One region of the Mycolicibacterium sp. XJ870 genome, then DNA from elsewhere that is predicted to be linked to it. Evidence: predicted binding sites of a transcription regulator. Region 1 holds the regulator's gene; the other holds the start of a gene.
The links. The regulator LexA, encoded in region 1, represses DNA repair genes until DNA is damaged. The targets are predictions, from matches to a motif close to CGAACANNTGTTCG.

Region 1 (7,768 bases):
CGATGACAGGCCCACTCGACACCCAGGTTGCCGTACTCGAAGCGATGGGCGGCGACGAGCGCAGCGCCACCTGACGGCGCACCAAACCTGCACGCTTGACCGTGGCGCCACGCCACCACGACGTAGCATCGGTCTATGGCCATCGATGTGACCGTGTTGCGTGTTTTCACCGATTCCGACGGCAAGTTCGGCAATCCACTCGGCGTAGTCGACGCCGGCACGGTGGCGCCCACCGATCGGCAGCGGATCGCCGCTGAATTAGGTTACAGCGAAACCATATTCATCGATCTGCCACAGCCGGGTGGCACCACCGCGCACGCCCACATCTTCACCCCGGCAACCGAACTTCCGTTCGCCGGGCATCCCACGGTCGGCGCATCGTGGTGGCTGCGCGAGACCGGCCTGCCGGTCAAGACGCTGCAGGTGCCCGCCGGAATCGTGCAGGTCTCCTACGACGGTGATCTCACCACGATCAGCGCCCGATCGGAGTGGGCGCCGGAACTGCAGATCCACCGACTGGACTCTGCCGAGGATGTGCTGGCAGCCGAGCTCAATGACTATGACGAAGACGTCGAGACCTACCTATGGGCGTGGATCGATCAGGACAAGGGAGTGCTGCGGTCCCGGGTGTTCGCCGCGAACCTGGGCATCGCTGAGGACGAGGCCACAGGCTCCGCTGCTGTCCGGATGACCGACTACCTGAGTCGTGACCTGACGGTCATCCAGGGCGAGGGGTCGGTGATCCACACGCAATGGAGCGCGGAAGGCTGGGTTCGAGTCGCAGGCCGCGTGGTCAGCGACGGCACCACGCAGATCGAGTGAGTCCCGGGCTCGGACGCCAGGAGGGCGCTAGCCGCGGTGCGCCCGGAGCGCCTCGATCTCGCGTTCGAAGTCCTCTGCCGACGAAAACGACCGATAGACCGACGCGAAGCGCAGGTAAGCGACCTCGTCCAGTTCGCGTAGGGGCCCCAGAATCGCCAGGCCGACCTCATGGCTCGGAATCTCTGGCGTCCCAAGCCCGCGCACGGCGTCTTCGACCTTCTGCGCCAGCATGTTCAAGGCATCGTCGTCGACCTGCCGGCCCTGACAGGCACGCCGCACGCCGCGAATCACCTTCTCCCGGCTGAACGGCTCGGTGACCCCGCTGCGCTTGACGACTGCCAGCACCGCCGTTTCCACAGTGGTGAATCGCCTGCCGCATTCCGGGCACGAGCGCCGCCGGCGGATCGCCTGGCCCTCGTCGGTCTCCCTGGAATCGACCACCCGGGAGTCGGGATGGCGGCAGAACGGACAGTGCATCACCGCTCCTTCGTCACGCCGCCAGACAACTAGTTCGAGCGCCCTTGAGCGTACCCGCGCGGCCCCCGGCCGACTCACCGCCGGGTCCGGTGACGCATACGTCACCACGCCTCCATCGAGTCGCGCTGCCCGCGAGGGTGTTTCATCGGCCATGTCGCCCGTCAGCCGACCGGAGCGACCAGCGTCTGGCCGGCGTCCACGGCCGCGGACTCGAGCTGGTTGAGGTCACGGATCTGCTGCACCACCTGGGCGACGGGAGCATCAGGCGCTACCCGCCGGGCCACCTGCTGCAAAGTTTCCCCCGACTGGACCTGCACCACGGCGAGCTCGGTCGGCATCTGCTCCGCGGAACCCATCACGCCGCCGAACTGCGCAACGAGCCCGAGCCACACCGTGATCGCGGCGGCAACCAGGGCCAACATCACCGTGGTGGCGGGCGTGATGGGACGGCGGCGATGCGACGCACGAGACATCAGCACCCCGGTTCCGTGATGGCGGACGGCGCCTCCGGCCGGCCGCACCGGACCGCCCGGCCGGTGGATCGGCCGCGCTCGGCGAGCCGGCAGGCTTTCCCGTTGCGGGGTGGTCCTGACGCTGCGGTAACGGCGTTCGGTGGGGATGTCGAGGGTGGCCATGTGACTGCCTTTCAGTCCGACGTGTTCGCTCCTGTGTTCGAATATAGTCGCTCACATGTTCGATTAATAGAACGTGTGATCGAACTGTTGCAAACGATAGAACGGGGTACCGACAAACTCCGGCCCCGCTTCATTCCGCGCTCCGACGCACTGCCGCCCCACCGACACGCGCGACACGCATGTCGAACACATGTTTGATTATTGCCGATTCGGCGACTAGATTCGGCGACATGAGCGACGACAGCAGCGACATCACGGACGGCGGTACCGACAGCCCGGCCGAGACGGCGGGCGCTGGTCGGAGCCGCGCACCCGACAGCGGCCTCACCGAGCGTCAGCGCACGATTCTCGACGTCATCCGCGCGTCAGTTTCCAGTCGCGGCTACCCGCCGAGCATCCGGGAGATCGGTGATGCTGTCGGGCTGACCTCGACGTCATCGGTGGCCCATCAGTTGCGCACGCTCGAGCGCAAGGGCTACCTGCGCCGGGATCCGAACCGACCGCGTGCCGTCGATGTGCGGACCGCCGACGATCCGGCAGTCGCGCCACTGGTGTCCACCGACGTGGCGGGGTCCGACGCGCTGCCCGAGCCCACGTTCGTCCCGGTCCTGGGCCGCATCGCCGCCGGCGGGCCGATCCTGGCCGAGGAGGCTGTCGAGGACGTCTTTCCGTTGCCCCGCGAACTCGTCGGAGAGGGTTCGCTGTTCCTGCTCAAGGTCGTCGGCGACTCGATGGTCGACGCAGCCATCTGCGATGGCGACTGGGTCGTGGTGCGTCAGCAGAATGTGGCCGACAACGGCGACATCGTCGCGGCGATGATCGACGGTGAAGCGACCGTCAAAACGTTCAAGCGCACGCGCGGTCAAGTGTGGCTCATGCCGCACAATCCCGTGTACGACCCCATTCCTGGCAATGACGCCGCAGTGCTCGGCAAGGTCGTGACCGTCATACGCAAGATCTGAGAACTCAGTCCGCGCGCACAAATCCGTTCGTCCGGGCGAATTCTTCACTGGCAAACCAGATCTCGGCGATTGCGTCGTCGTACTGGCTGCTGTCCGGCGACCAGTACAGACCGGACTTCGTATCGGCTTTGATCGGGTACCCCTGCGGAGCACGTTGCGGGTCGTCCAGAGGTAGGTGGATCGCGGTGGTGCTGGGCACCTCATCCATCTCGATCGCCGCGTGCCGACCGCTGTGGGCTTCACTGTTGCGAAGGTCCGCTTCGGTCACCACGCGAGTTGGCGCGGTGTCGACGTTGTCAGGGTTGTACTGCCCACCGAAGCCGACCGCTGTGGTGGGAGCGGTCAGTAGCTCCTGCTCCTGGCCCTCCTCGAGGTCGTCTTCATCGAGATCTGCCTCGTCGTCGAGTCGATCCTGGTCGTCGCGAACGCCGTCATCGTCGAGCTCACCGATGTCTTCGACGTCTGCATCGTCGAGGTCGTCCGCCTCGTCGTAGCTGTCGAAGTCCTCGTCATCCCTGACGGCGAGCTCGGAAGCCTCTTCGGAGGGTTCGTCCTCATCGTCGGTCGGCCTGTCGAAACCACCCGGCGCGGCCCAGCGACTCACCGGCATGGCGGCATCCGTGGGCCCGTCGAACGGTGATCCGCCGGTGGCGGCGGGTTCGGAGTACGGCTCGGTGAAACGCGTCGTGGCTTCCTCGGCGTACGCGTCGTCCTGGTAGCGGCCCGCCTCGTACCGGCCCTGCTCATAGCGGCCCTCGCCGTATTCGCGTTCGGGATACCGATCGCCCTCCAACCGATCGTCGGGCGTTTCGTCGTCATAGCGCTCGTCAAATGGATCGTGGTCGAATCCATCGCGGCCGCGACGCCGATGCCACAGCGCCGCACCGATTATCAGCGCCGCGATCAACAGCACGGGGACCAGCGCCAGTAGCCACCACCAGTTCCAGTGCCACGAGAACGGCTTTGCCTCGTCGCTCTGGGAAGCCGGCGGACCAGCGGGTGCCGGTGTCTGCTCCAACCCCGGAATCTGCAGCCCCGACAGCTCGGTGGCAAGGCTCGGTGGCTCGGTGGTGAACGTGTTGTCCGAGCGGTCCCACGAGATCGCTCCCCCACTGAACCGCTGGGTGACGACGCTTCCGTCCTCGGTCTGATCCGCCATCGGTGCGCCGAGCGTGCCATTGGCTCCGCCGAGCTTGTCCCAGGCGGCGTTCATGGCGCCGCGGACGATCACCGCGCCATAGTCGGGCGTCCAGAAGATCACCGGCTTGTCCGGAGCGGCGAAGGTGCTGATCCGGCTGTTCGGCCCCAGCCCACCCTCGGTTTCGCTGGTGGTCGGGAAGCCCAAGTCGCCCTCTGGACCGCCAACGCTCTCGTACTTTTCGAGCACCTGGCCCGTCACGACGTTCGCCCCGGTTTCCGGACTGTAGAAGATCTTGCCGCCGGCGAAGTTCTGGCCGAGGCCACCCGCGTTACCGATCGGGTACTGATCGCCCTCCTTGGCCCCGAGCGGACCCAACGGTCCCCCGGCGGAACGGCGCGCCGCGTCGATGGCCGACGCCGGATCCTCCGGGAGTTGCAGTCCGGCCAGCTGATCGACGAGTTCCGGCGGAACTGTGGTGAACGCCTTCGTCTTGCGGTTCCAGGACAGTTCACCGCCGGTGAACTTCTGCGAGATCACGTCGCCGTCGTATGACTCATCCTCGGACGGCACGCCGAGCACACCCGCGGATCCACCGACTTTGTCCCACGCCGCGTTGATGGCACCTCGCACCACCCTCGCGCCGGTATCCGGCGTCCAGAAGATCACCGGCTTGTCGGGGGCACTGAACGTTGAGTTCCGGCTGTTCGGCGCACGCCCCGGGCCCTCGTCGATGGTCGGGAATCCGAGGTCGCCGTCGGCCGGTCCGCCCAGGGACTCATATTTTTCCAGGATCGCGCCCTGGGCATAGTGGGCACCGGTGGCGGGAGTGAAGAACATCTTGCCGCCGGCGAAGTTCTGCCCGAAGCCAGGGCCTACGGCGTAAACGCCGCCCTGGCGTGGGCCGAGCGGACCGCCGTCGCCGCCGGTGCTGTTCCAGGCCGACGTGATGGCACCGTCGGCGTCGGATTCCGGACTCGCCGACGCCAGGGGCGCCAACAGACAGGCCACCGCGACCGCAAGCAGGCCGACCGTCATTCGCCGAACGGCCGCGTACAGCCTCGCTCCCGGCCTCGTCATGCGCCCTCCCGCTTTTTCGGCAAAGTTCCCCTGAAAACATCTCGCCCGACAACTTTGCGTCAGTAGGCGACGATAACCAAGGAACACGCCGATCATCGCGAAAAAACCCGCAAATAAGGCGTCCTGAGGCCCCTGGATCGGTGATCCCGACCGATTCTGGCCGCTAAACGCCCAAGCTGCGGCCGATGATCTCCTTCATTATTTCGGTGGTTCCGCCGTAAATGGTCTGCACGCGGGAGTCCAGATAGGCCCGCGCGACCGGATACTCGCGCATATAGCCGTATCCGCCATGGAGTTGCAGGCAGCGATCGATCAGTTCGACCTGCTTTTCGGTGGAGTACCACTTAGCCATCGCTGCCTGCTCGACGGTCAGTTCTTCGGTCAGGTGGAGCCGGATGAACTCGTCAACCATCATCCGCACCACCGTGGCCTCGGTCGCCAATTCGGCCAGCACGAACCTGCTGTTCTGGAAGCTGCCGATGGGCTTGCCGAAGGCCTTGCGTTCCTTGGCGTACTGCAGCGTCTGCTCCAGCACAGCCTCCATCGCCGCGGCCGCCATGATGGCGATCGAGATCCGTTCCTGCGGCAGATTCTGCATCAGGTAGACGAAACCCTGCCCCTCCTCGCCGAGCAGATTCTCGACCGGCACCTTGACATCGGTGAAGGACAGCTCCGCGGTGTCTTGGGCTTCCAGCCCGATCTTGTCGAGGTGGCGGCCGCGTTCGAAGCCCTCCATCCCGCGCTCGACGACCAAGAGACTGAACCCCAGCGCACCCTTCTCGACGTCGGTCTGGGCTACCACGATCACCAGGTCGGCGTGGATGCCGTTGGTAATGAATGTCTTCGAACCGTTGAGGATGTAGTGATCGCCGTCTTGGACCGCGCGGGTCTTGATGCCCTGCAGGTCGCTACCGGTACCCGGCTCGGTCATGGCGATCGCCGTGATCAATTCCCCGGTACAGAACTTCGGCAGCCAGCGCTGCTTCTGCTCCTCGTTGGCCAGGCGCAGCAGATAAGGCGCGACGACATCGTTGTGCAAGCTGAAGCCGAGGCCGCTGTAGCGGCCTGCCGCCGTCTCCTCGCCGAGGATGGTGTTGTAGCGGAAGTCGGGATTTCCGCCGCCGCCGTACTCCTCGGGGACTGCCATGCCGAGGAAGCCCTGCTTGCCTGCCTCGAGCCAGACGCCACGATCGACGATCTTGTCCTTTTCCCACTGCTCGTGGTCCGGCGCCACATGGCGTTCCAGGAACGCACGGTAGGACTCGCGGAACAGTTCGTGCTCAGCGTCGAAAAGGGTGCGTTGGTACTTCACGGCACCGCCCATGGTGTGACCTCCGGTACTGGGTTTCTGGATTGGGGCCAACCTATACCAACCGGATGGTTGGTCACACCGAAGGTGCGCCCAGCGCCGCGACCGTAAACTGCCCATGTGCCTCAGTTCCCCACTAGCCTCGCGCATTGGGGAGCCTTCAGCGCGGATGTGGCCGCAGGCGACATCGCCTCGGTCACCCCGCTCGCCGGCGATGCCGATCCGTCGCCGCTGTTGGGTAATCTGCCGGGCTCGATCCGGCACCGCTCACGCATCACAGGTCCTGCGGTTCGGCGCGGTTGGCTGCGCGACGGACCCGGCCCCAGTGCCGATCGCGGCGCCGACGAGTACGTCGCGGTGTCATGGGATGAGCTGACCGAATTGCTGGCGACCGAACTGCGGCGTGTCGTCGACACCTATGGCAACGAGGCGATCTACGGCGGGTCCTATGGCTGGGCCAGTGCAGGGCGCTTCCATCACGCCCAGAGCCAGGTGCATCGCTTCCTGAAAATGCTTGGCGGATATACCTTTTCCCGCCACTCGTACAGTCTCGGCGCCACCGGCGCGATCATGCCACGCGTGGTCGGAACCCATGACGACCTGTTCAAGCGGTCCACCCAGTGGGACGTCATCGTCGAACACACCGATCTGCTGGTGTGTTTCGGCGGGATCGCGCTGAAGAACACCGGAATCAACCACGGCGGCACCACCGCACACCCGACCCGCGATGCGCTGCGACGGTTCGGTGACCGCGGCGGGCAGATCGTGTCGTTCAGTCCGCTGCGCGACGACATCGACGGCGAATGTGAATGGCGGGCACCGGTTCCGGGCACCGACGTCGCGGTGATGCTCGCGCTGGCCTACGTGCTGGCCACCGAGGGATTGGCCGATCTGGACTTCCTGAACGCCTACTGCACCGGTTACGAACAGTTCGAGCACTATCTGCTGGGCCGTGACGACGGTGTCGCGAAGACGCCGCAGTGGGCGGCACAGATCAGCGGGCTGGCGGCCGACGACCTGACGGCACTGGCACGCCGGATGGCGGCATCCCGCACGATCGTCACCGTCAGCTGGTCGCTGCAGCGAATCCGGCACGGCGAGCAGGCTCCCTGGATGGGACTGACATTGGCCGCGATGCTGGGCCAGATCGGTTTGCCCGGAGGCGGTTTCGGTCACGGCTACGGGTCGATGAACGAACCCGGCCTGCCGCCGCTGCGCTGCCGGTTGCCCGCCCTCCCGCAGGGCCTCAACCCGGTGCAGACGTTCATCCCGGTCGCGGCGATCTCGGACATGCTGCTGCATCCCGGCGGGCAGTTCGACTACAACGGCCTGCGGCTGACCTACC
Region 2 (7,768 bases), on a different contig from region 1:
GGCCGGTGACCGCGCGGTCCGGTACGACGAGGCGACGCCCACTGTCGCGCCGCTGTAGGAGCCACAGTGCCAGCCCGGCGAGGGCGATCACCCACATCCAGCTCGCCGCGAGCTCGCTGTAGTTGCGTCCGAGCGCGCCGAGGTGGAGGTTGCGGTGCAACTCGTCGAACCAGGCCCGTACCGGCATCCACTGGCCGTATGTGGTGAGGGCACCCCGGACCTCACCGGTGTAGGGGTCGACGAAGACCGTGCGGGAGTAGTCGGGTGGCACGTCGTCGACGATCAGGCGCACCTGGGTGGTCTCGTCGGGTTCGACGGGTGGCCGGATGCTTTCGACGGAACCTTCGGGGTGCGCGGCGCGGGCCGCGACGAGTTGATCGGCCAGCGGCAGACGGTGCTCGCCGACCTGGTCGACGGTCAGCTCGTGGCGGAAGACCATGTTGTCGATCTGCGGGATGAGCGCATACAGCAGGCCGGTGACAGCCGCGATGAGAATGAACGGGCCGACGAAGATGCCCGCGTAGAAATGCAGCCGTACGAGCAGGGGGCGGATGGCGTTGGGTTTGACGGGTGGGGGTTCGGTGCGTAGTTGATCGTCAGGGGTCGTGGTCATGGGAAATGCCTTCGCTCAAGGGAAGCGCGCAGCCGGGCGCGCAACGGGCAACAGCCCGTCGGCAATCCGGCGGGCTTTAACGGAAGCGAGCGCGCGCTAAACGCGCGCAGCGGGAAAACGCGGGCGGTGCCCGCATTCCCAGACCGGTGCGCAGCAGAACAGGCCGCGCCACCACCACGTTCGACGGCCACCAGACCGCTCGGCCGGAAGGCCGAATCCGGGCCGCAGTGAAGATCCGCAGCCAGCACAACACTGAGCCGCAGACCACATAGAGGTATTCGACGGCGCCGATCAACAGGCCAAGCCCGATCGCAGCGCCGATGTGCAGCGCCAGCATCGGCGCGGTCAGCAGCGCGGTGGCGTGATGGTGACCGCCGGTCATGGAAAGCGCCAGGTGGCCGAGGGTTTGACCGGCACCGAGACCCGCGATCAGCAGGGCCGCCTTGGCGGGCCGCGTCTGCGGGCTGAATCCGGCCACCGCTGCGCCAAGCGTCGCGCACAGCGTCAACAGCACGACCAACGGACTACTGGCCGGCGCTGCACCACCGGCCGCGGTGTGCGCCACCGCCGCGGTCAACGCCGAGCACGCACCGACCAGGCCGCCGCGCATGCGCGCAGCGTGGTCGACAGGCGTGCTCACCTGCGGAACTTTACCTGCCAGGCACGTTGGCTATCACGGCGAGCGCTTCGGCCACCTCGGCGAGCGGTCGTGTGGTGTCCAGTTCATGCGTCGCACCCGCACGCAGCAGTGGTTCGGTCTCGTCGATGTCACGGAAGATCTTGGCCAACTCGGCGGCGGTCTTGCCGAAATCGTTGCCGGTGCGGGTCCGTACGCGGTGAAGTATCACCTCTCGAGGTGCGGTTAGGAGCACGACCGCAGTAAACCTCGGATAGAAGACAATCTGATTGGCCACCGTTCCCTGGACGAACAGCGGGCCGGTACGCGGCCGGTCGAGCAGCGCGTGGATGTACGACTCACGCCACATCGGTTCACCGTCGACCGTGTGTATCCAGTCCCCATAGTCGGTGTCGACGGTTTCGTAGCCACGCGTGGCCAGCTCGGCCAGGACGGTGGACTTCCCCACGCCCGACATGCCGGTGATCAGGATCGCGGTCACGTCCGCAGTGTCGCATCCGGTGGTGTCGTGCCCCCGGCCTAGTGTGACCCCTCGTGTACGACCAATACGAGCTGATCGCCGCCGAGTATGCCGAGACCTTAGTCGACGACTTCGATGCCAGACCTTTTGATCGACGCCTGGTGGAGTCATTCGCCGACCTTGTTCGCCAATCTGGCGGCAGCGACGCTCTGGACGTAGGCTGCGGACCCGGCCCGGCCGCCGCCGAACTCAGCCGCTGCCTGAACGCCCAGGGCATCGACGGATCCGCAGCGATGGTTTCCATTGCGCAACAGCGGTATCCGCAGATTCGCTTCCGGGTGGCCGACATGTTCGCGCTGCCCTTTCCTGACCGCACGTTCGACGCAGTGTGTGCCTGGTACTCGATCATTCATACGCCGACCGATCGACTCCCCCAGCTTTTCGAGGGTTTCAGCAGAGTGCTGACCGACCCGGGCTGGCTGTTGCTGGCCTTCCAAACTGACGCGCCCCCTTCGGTTTACGATGAAGCATTCGGTCGTCAGGTGGACATGACCTTCTTGCGGCACGATACATCCGCGGTGTGCGATGCCCTGCACACCGCCGGGTTCACCGTGTACGCAACAGCGAGGCGTGAGCGCCAAGAGCAGCTCAACGAGATCACCGCTCAAGCCTTCGTCATCGCACACCGGACGGCGTATCAGGTTGGTTGACAGTCGGTTTCGCCGTCGTCCTTGTTGGGTTCGGTGAGGTAGGTCTGCGGGTGATGGTAGTTGTTGATGCGGGATTGGCCGATGTCCAGCAGGGGTGGCGGGATCCATTCACAGCGCCCGTTGTGGGTGATGCGGGTGGTCCACTTGCCGGGCCCGACCAGACGCTGATCCGGCCCACACCCCAGGGCAAGTTCAGTGATATCGGTCAGCCCACCCTTGGCGAAATCGGTATCGGCATGATGGGCCTGACACTGATAACCACCCGCAGTACACCCCGGCCGCGTACAGCCCCGATCCCGCGCGAACAACAACAACCGCTGCCCCGGGGTGGCGATCCGTTTGGTCCGACCGAAATACAACGGCACATTCGACGCCGCGTCGAACACCGCCAGATAATGCCAGGCGTGGGCGGCCAGCTTGATGACGTCGGGGATCGGCAGTTTCGATCCGCCGGCGGTGACCGCGATCCCCGCCCCGGCTTCCAGTTCCTGCAGGGTGGTGGTGACGATGATCGACACCGGCAACCCGTTGTGCTGCCCCAACTCCCCCGACATCAACGCATGACGCCCCACCGCCAGAAACGCATCATGAGTGCGCTGCGGGATGCTGCGGGTATCGGCCTGGATGGCTTCCTCGGACGGCACCCCACTGATGCAGGGGGTTTCATCGTCGGGGTTGCACATCCCGGGCGCGGCGTATTTGGCGCGGGCCGGTTCCCACGTCGCACGAAACTCCGGGGTCACCCACCCCGACACCTTCGACAACCCATCGGGCTGCTGCGGATGAAACGTCAGGCCCCGCTTGCGCTCAACCGGAACATCGATCGGCTTGTCGCCATCCTGATCCAACAAATACAACGCCTCATTGACCGTCTGACCCAGCGTCTCCGGGGTTTCGCGGGCGGCGACCGCCACCAACTTCTCCTCAAACCGCTCCCGGCGTTGCTGGTCGACCCAGTCCGGGCATTTGGTGAAAAACTTCTCCAACTCCTCCACATGATCGGGGGTCACCCAACCCCCCGCCTGCGCCGCCGCGGTCGCCGCACGCCGCGGCGCCAGCACCTCACCGGTCACCGACGTCCGCGGGCCCAGGTTGATCGCATCGCGAAACCGCCGCCGCGCCTCATCCCCGGAAATCCGCAACCGGATCCGCATCACCTCCGGCCAGGACTTCGCCCCGATCACCGCCGGGGTGGTCTGCTCGGCCAACGCCGCGATCGCCGCATGCTCGACCACCGGCACCACATTGCGCACATCCTGAACCCCGGCACACACCTGAAGCAGATCGGCCGCCGACAACGACCCCCACGGCAGGCCCCGCACACCCTCTATCGCTGCGCTCAACGCGGCGAGCCTGGCAGCCACCGTGGAATCCATGCATCGAACACTAGTTCGAACTACTGACAGAATGCGCGGGAAACTCGCGAGCGTGCGCAAAATGCCGCTCCCACACGGCATGTCGACCAACAGACACGCACGCTCGCCGGAGAAGGTCACCGGAGAAAGTAGCAAGAGAAAGTTGCTTCTGGCCCAGGTCGACCGGCCCGCTCCGGCCGGAGCCGTACGCTGGCGATGTGGTTGACCTCCGTCCCGACCTCCATCCCGGCATAGCCGTCCTGGCTCCCCTGCTGGGCACGTGGGCGGGCCCCGGCGCCGGTGAGTACCCGACGATCGAGCCGTTCGACTATCTCGAGGAGATCACCTTCGGCCACGTCGGCAAGCCGTTCTTGAGCTACAGCCAACGCACCAAAGCCCGCGACGACGGCAGACCCCTGCACGCCGAGGCCGGATACCTCCGGGTGCCGGCTCCAGATCGGGCCGAATGGGTGCTGGCGCATCCGACCGGCATCACAGAGATTCAGGAAGGCACTCTGACGGCCGACGGAGACAGCATCGCGATGGAGCTGACGGCGACCACGATCGGCCTCACCGGGACAGCCAAGAACGTGACTGCGCTGGCCCGCTCGATCAGGGTGGTGGGCGACGAGTTGACCTACACCGTGCGGATGGGTGCGGTCGGGCAACCGCTGCAACACCACCTGGCCGCGACGCTGCACAGGAAGCAGGCATGAACCAAATATGAGCACTGACGGCACGATCGCCGTCCCCGCTGATCTCGACGCGGTAACCGCGATCGGCGACGAGGACCACTCGGGCATCGACCCCTATTCGATCGAGCGGATCTGGCAATCGGTGCGGTACTGGTACCGCGCCGGCATGCACCCGGCCATCCAGGTGTGCCTGCGGCACAACGGGAAGGTTGTGCTGAACCGTGCGATCGGACACGGCTGGGGCAACGGTCCCGACGACCCGCCGGACGCCGAAAAGATCCCCGTCACAACGGAAACCCCGTTCTGCGTGTATTCGGCGGCCAAGGCGATCAGCTCGACTGTGGTGCACATGCTCGTCGAGCGTGGGCATTTCTCCCTGGACGACCGCGTCTGTGATTACCTGCCCAGCTACACCAGCCACGGCAAGGATCGCACCACCATCCGGCATGTGATGACGCACAGCGCCGGCGTACCGATCCACACCGGACCGCGCCCGGACGTCACACGAGTCAACGACAGCGCGTACACCCGTGAGCAACTGGCCGCACTGAAGCCGGTGTACCGGCCCGGGCTGGTGCACATCTACCACGGGCTGACGTGGGGACCGCTCATCCGGGAGATCGTCTCGGCGGCCACCGGCCGCAGCATCCGCGACATCCTGGCCGAGGAGATCCTCGACCCGCTCAAGTTCCGGTGGACCAATTACGGCGTTACGCCAGAAGAGGTTCCGTTGGTCGCGCCGAGCCATGTCACCGGCAAGCCACTGCCTGCGCCGATCGCAGCGGCCTTCCGGGCCGCGGTGGGCGGCACCCCTGACCGGATCATCCCGCTCAGCAACACTCCGCTGTTCCTGACCAGCGTCGTGCCATCGTCAAGCACCGTATCGAATGCCGAAGAAATGTCTAGATTCGCCGAAATCCTGCGCCGCGGAGGCGAACTCGACGGCGTTCGCATCATGACCCCCGAAACCCTGCGCGCTGCAACCACCCCGCGCCGCAGGATGCGGCCGGACGTCGCGACCGGCCTCAAGCCGATGCGCTGGGGCACCGGTTACATGCTGGGGGGCAAACGCTTTGGGCCGTTCGGCCGCAACACGCCCTCGGCATTCGGCCACACCGGGCTGGTGGATATCGCAGTGTGGGCCGATCCCGCACGCAGCCTGTCCGCCGCAATCGTCAGCAGCGGCAAGCCCGGCGCCCACCGCGAGGCCAACCGCTACCCCGCGGTGCTCAACCGCATCGCGGCCGAGATCAACTGAATCAGCGCAGCTTCTCGCCGTAGACCCGCTCGACCGTAAGGGCCATCAAAACCCGGCGATCGGACACCATGACCGATCGGTACTCGTCCCAGTCGGGGTGTTCGCCGGCAGCCTTGCGGTAGTAGTCGACGAGCGCCTCGACCTCGGGGCCGTGCGGGTCGGCGCCGGGCCCGGTCAGCGTCACCGGACCTTCGGCGGTGGCCCATGCCCAGCCGTCGGCACTGGTCACCTCGAGCGCGGCGCGCGGGTCGCGACGCAGGTTCACGGTCTTGGCGCGCCCCTCGGTCATCGACACGTAGATGACGTCGGACGCCGGGTCGTATGAGGGCGTCACCGGCGACAGCTGCGGGACCCCGTTGGCTTTAATGGTGGCGAGTATGCCCAGCCGGGCCTCGGCCAGCAGCGAGCGCGGATCGAATGAGGTGGCAGTCACATGTGTGGGCAACTCTCGACAGTGGGCCGCTATTCCGAACGGAGTCGACGATGACTGACGAACCCATCCGCGACGACCTCGCGGAGATGTTGCGGCGCCGGGCGTTGACGCAGGACGCGGCCCGCCCGGATGCGGTAGCGCGCAGACATGCCGCCCACGGCAGAACCGCGCGCGAGAACATCGCCGACTTGATCGACCCGGAATCGTTCGTCGAATACGGCCGGTTCGCCATCGCGGCGCAGCGGCGACGCCGCGACGAGACAGACCTGATCGAACGCACCCCGGCCGACGGCCTGGTGGCGGGCACCGCGCGCATCGACGGCCACGCCTGCGCGGTGCTGTCGTACGACTACACGGTGCTGGCAGGGACCCAGGGCGCGCTGGGTCACCGCAAGAAGGACCGGCTGTTCGAGATCATCGAACAGCTGCGGCTGCCCACGGTGTTCTTCGCCGAGGGTGGCGGTGGCCGCCCGGGCGACACCGACTATCCGACGGTGTCCTCCCTGGAGGTGCGTGCCTTCAAGTTGTGGGCCGCGTTGTCGGGCGTGGTGCCGCGGATCGCCGTGGTCAAGGGCCGTTGTTTCGCCGGCAATGCGGTGATCGCCGGGGCCGCCGACCTGATCGTCGCCACCGAGGACACCTCGATCGGCATGGGCGGGCCGGCGATGATCGCCGGTGGCGGGCTGGGCGATGTGGCACCTGACGACGTCGGACCGATCTCGGTGCAGGCGCCCAACGGTGTGGTCGACGTGGTCGTGCCAGGCGAGGCAGAGGCCGTCGCCGTGACCAGGGAGCTGCTCGGCTACTTCCACGGACCCACCGAGTCGGGTCGTCAATCGGATCAAACCGCCTTGCGCACAATGGTTCCCGAGCGTGCCCGGCGCGCCTACCACGTCGGGCCGATCATCGAGACCCTTGCCGACGCGGAGTCCGTCACGTTCCTGCGGGAGAAATTCGCACCCGAAATGGTGACGGCACTGGCTCATATCGATGGTCGGCCCGTCGGGATCATCGCGAACAACACCAGAGTCATGGCCGGAGCGATCACAGCCGCCGCATCGGACAAGGCCGCGCGCTTCCTGCAGTTGTGCGACGCGTTCGGGCTGCAGGTGGTCTCGCTCGTCGACTGCCCTGGCTACATGGTCGGCCCGGCCGCCGAGGCCGAGGCCCTGGTGCGCCGCGGGTCGCGCTTGCTGGTGGCAGGCGCGACGCTCAGCGTGCCTTTGGTGGCGGTGATCCTGCGGCGCGGCTATGGGCTTGGCGCACAGGCGATGTGCGGTGGAAGCCTGCACGAACCGTTGCTCACGGTGGCATGGCCGGGTGCGCATCTGGGGCCGATGGGATTGGAAGGTGCGGTCCGGTTGGGCATGCGTAAGGAGCTCGAGACGATCGCGGACGACGACGCCCGCGAGGAAGCCGTTCGCGACGCCACCGCGGCTGCCGAGGAGAACGCCAAGGCGCTCAATTCTGCGGCGCTGTTCGAGATCGACGACGTGATCGACCCGGCGGAGACCCGCTCGTTGATCGCCGCGACCCTGGCCGCAGCCGCGCAGCACGAAAGGCCTCGCCCCAGGCGGTTTGTCGATACGTGGTGATCACAGCTCGAG

Region 2: the regulator LexA is predicted to act here: its motif matches at 3,801-3,814, upstream of ABQF30_RS13220 (HNH endonuclease signature motif containing protein).

What each region holds. Positions count from the first base shown of each region.
Region 1 covers NZ_JBEFTI010000001.1:1,609,155-1,616,922, reverse strand. The annotation lists gene ABQF30_RS08080 (alpha/beta fold hydrolase) at 1-74, shown strand, start outside; gene ABQF30_RS08075 (PhzF family protein) at 136-822, shown strand; gene nrdR (transcriptional regulator NrdR) at 850-1,299, opposite strand; gene ABQF30_RS08065 (LysM peptidoglycan-binding domain-containing protein) at 1,461-1,934, opposite strand; gene lexA (transcriptional repressor LexA) at 2,165-2,896, shown strand; gene ABQF30_RS08055 (LGFP repeat-containing protein) at 2,901-5,114, opposite strand; gene ABQF30_RS08050 (acyl-CoA dehydrogenase family protein) at 5,278-6,438, opposite strand; gene ABQF30_RS08045 (molybdopterin guanine dinucleotide-containing S/N-oxide reductase) at 6,544-7,768, shown strand, end outside.
Region 2 covers NZ_JBEFTI010000002.1:365,564-373,331, forward strand. The annotation lists gene ABQF30_RS13200 (PepSY-associated TM helix domain-containing protein) at 1-613, opposite strand, end outside; gene ABQF30_RS13205 (hypothetical protein) at 690-1,253, opposite strand; gene ABQF30_RS13210 (AAA family ATPase) at 1,264-1,731, opposite strand; gene ABQF30_RS13215 (class I SAM-dependent methyltransferase) at 1,785-2,420, shown strand; gene ABQF30_RS13220 (HNH endonuclease signature motif containing protein) at 2,408-3,796, opposite strand; gene ABQF30_RS13225 (peroxynitrite isomerase) at 3,994-4,491, shown strand; gene lipE (lipase LipE) at 4,499-5,728, shown strand; gene ABQF30_RS13235 (PPOX class F420-dependent oxidoreductase) at 5,730-6,161, opposite strand; gene ABQF30_RS13240 (acyl-CoA carboxylase subunit beta) at 6,212-7,756, shown strand; gene ABQF30_RS13245 (GNAT family N-acetyltransferase) at 7,757-7,768, opposite strand, start outside.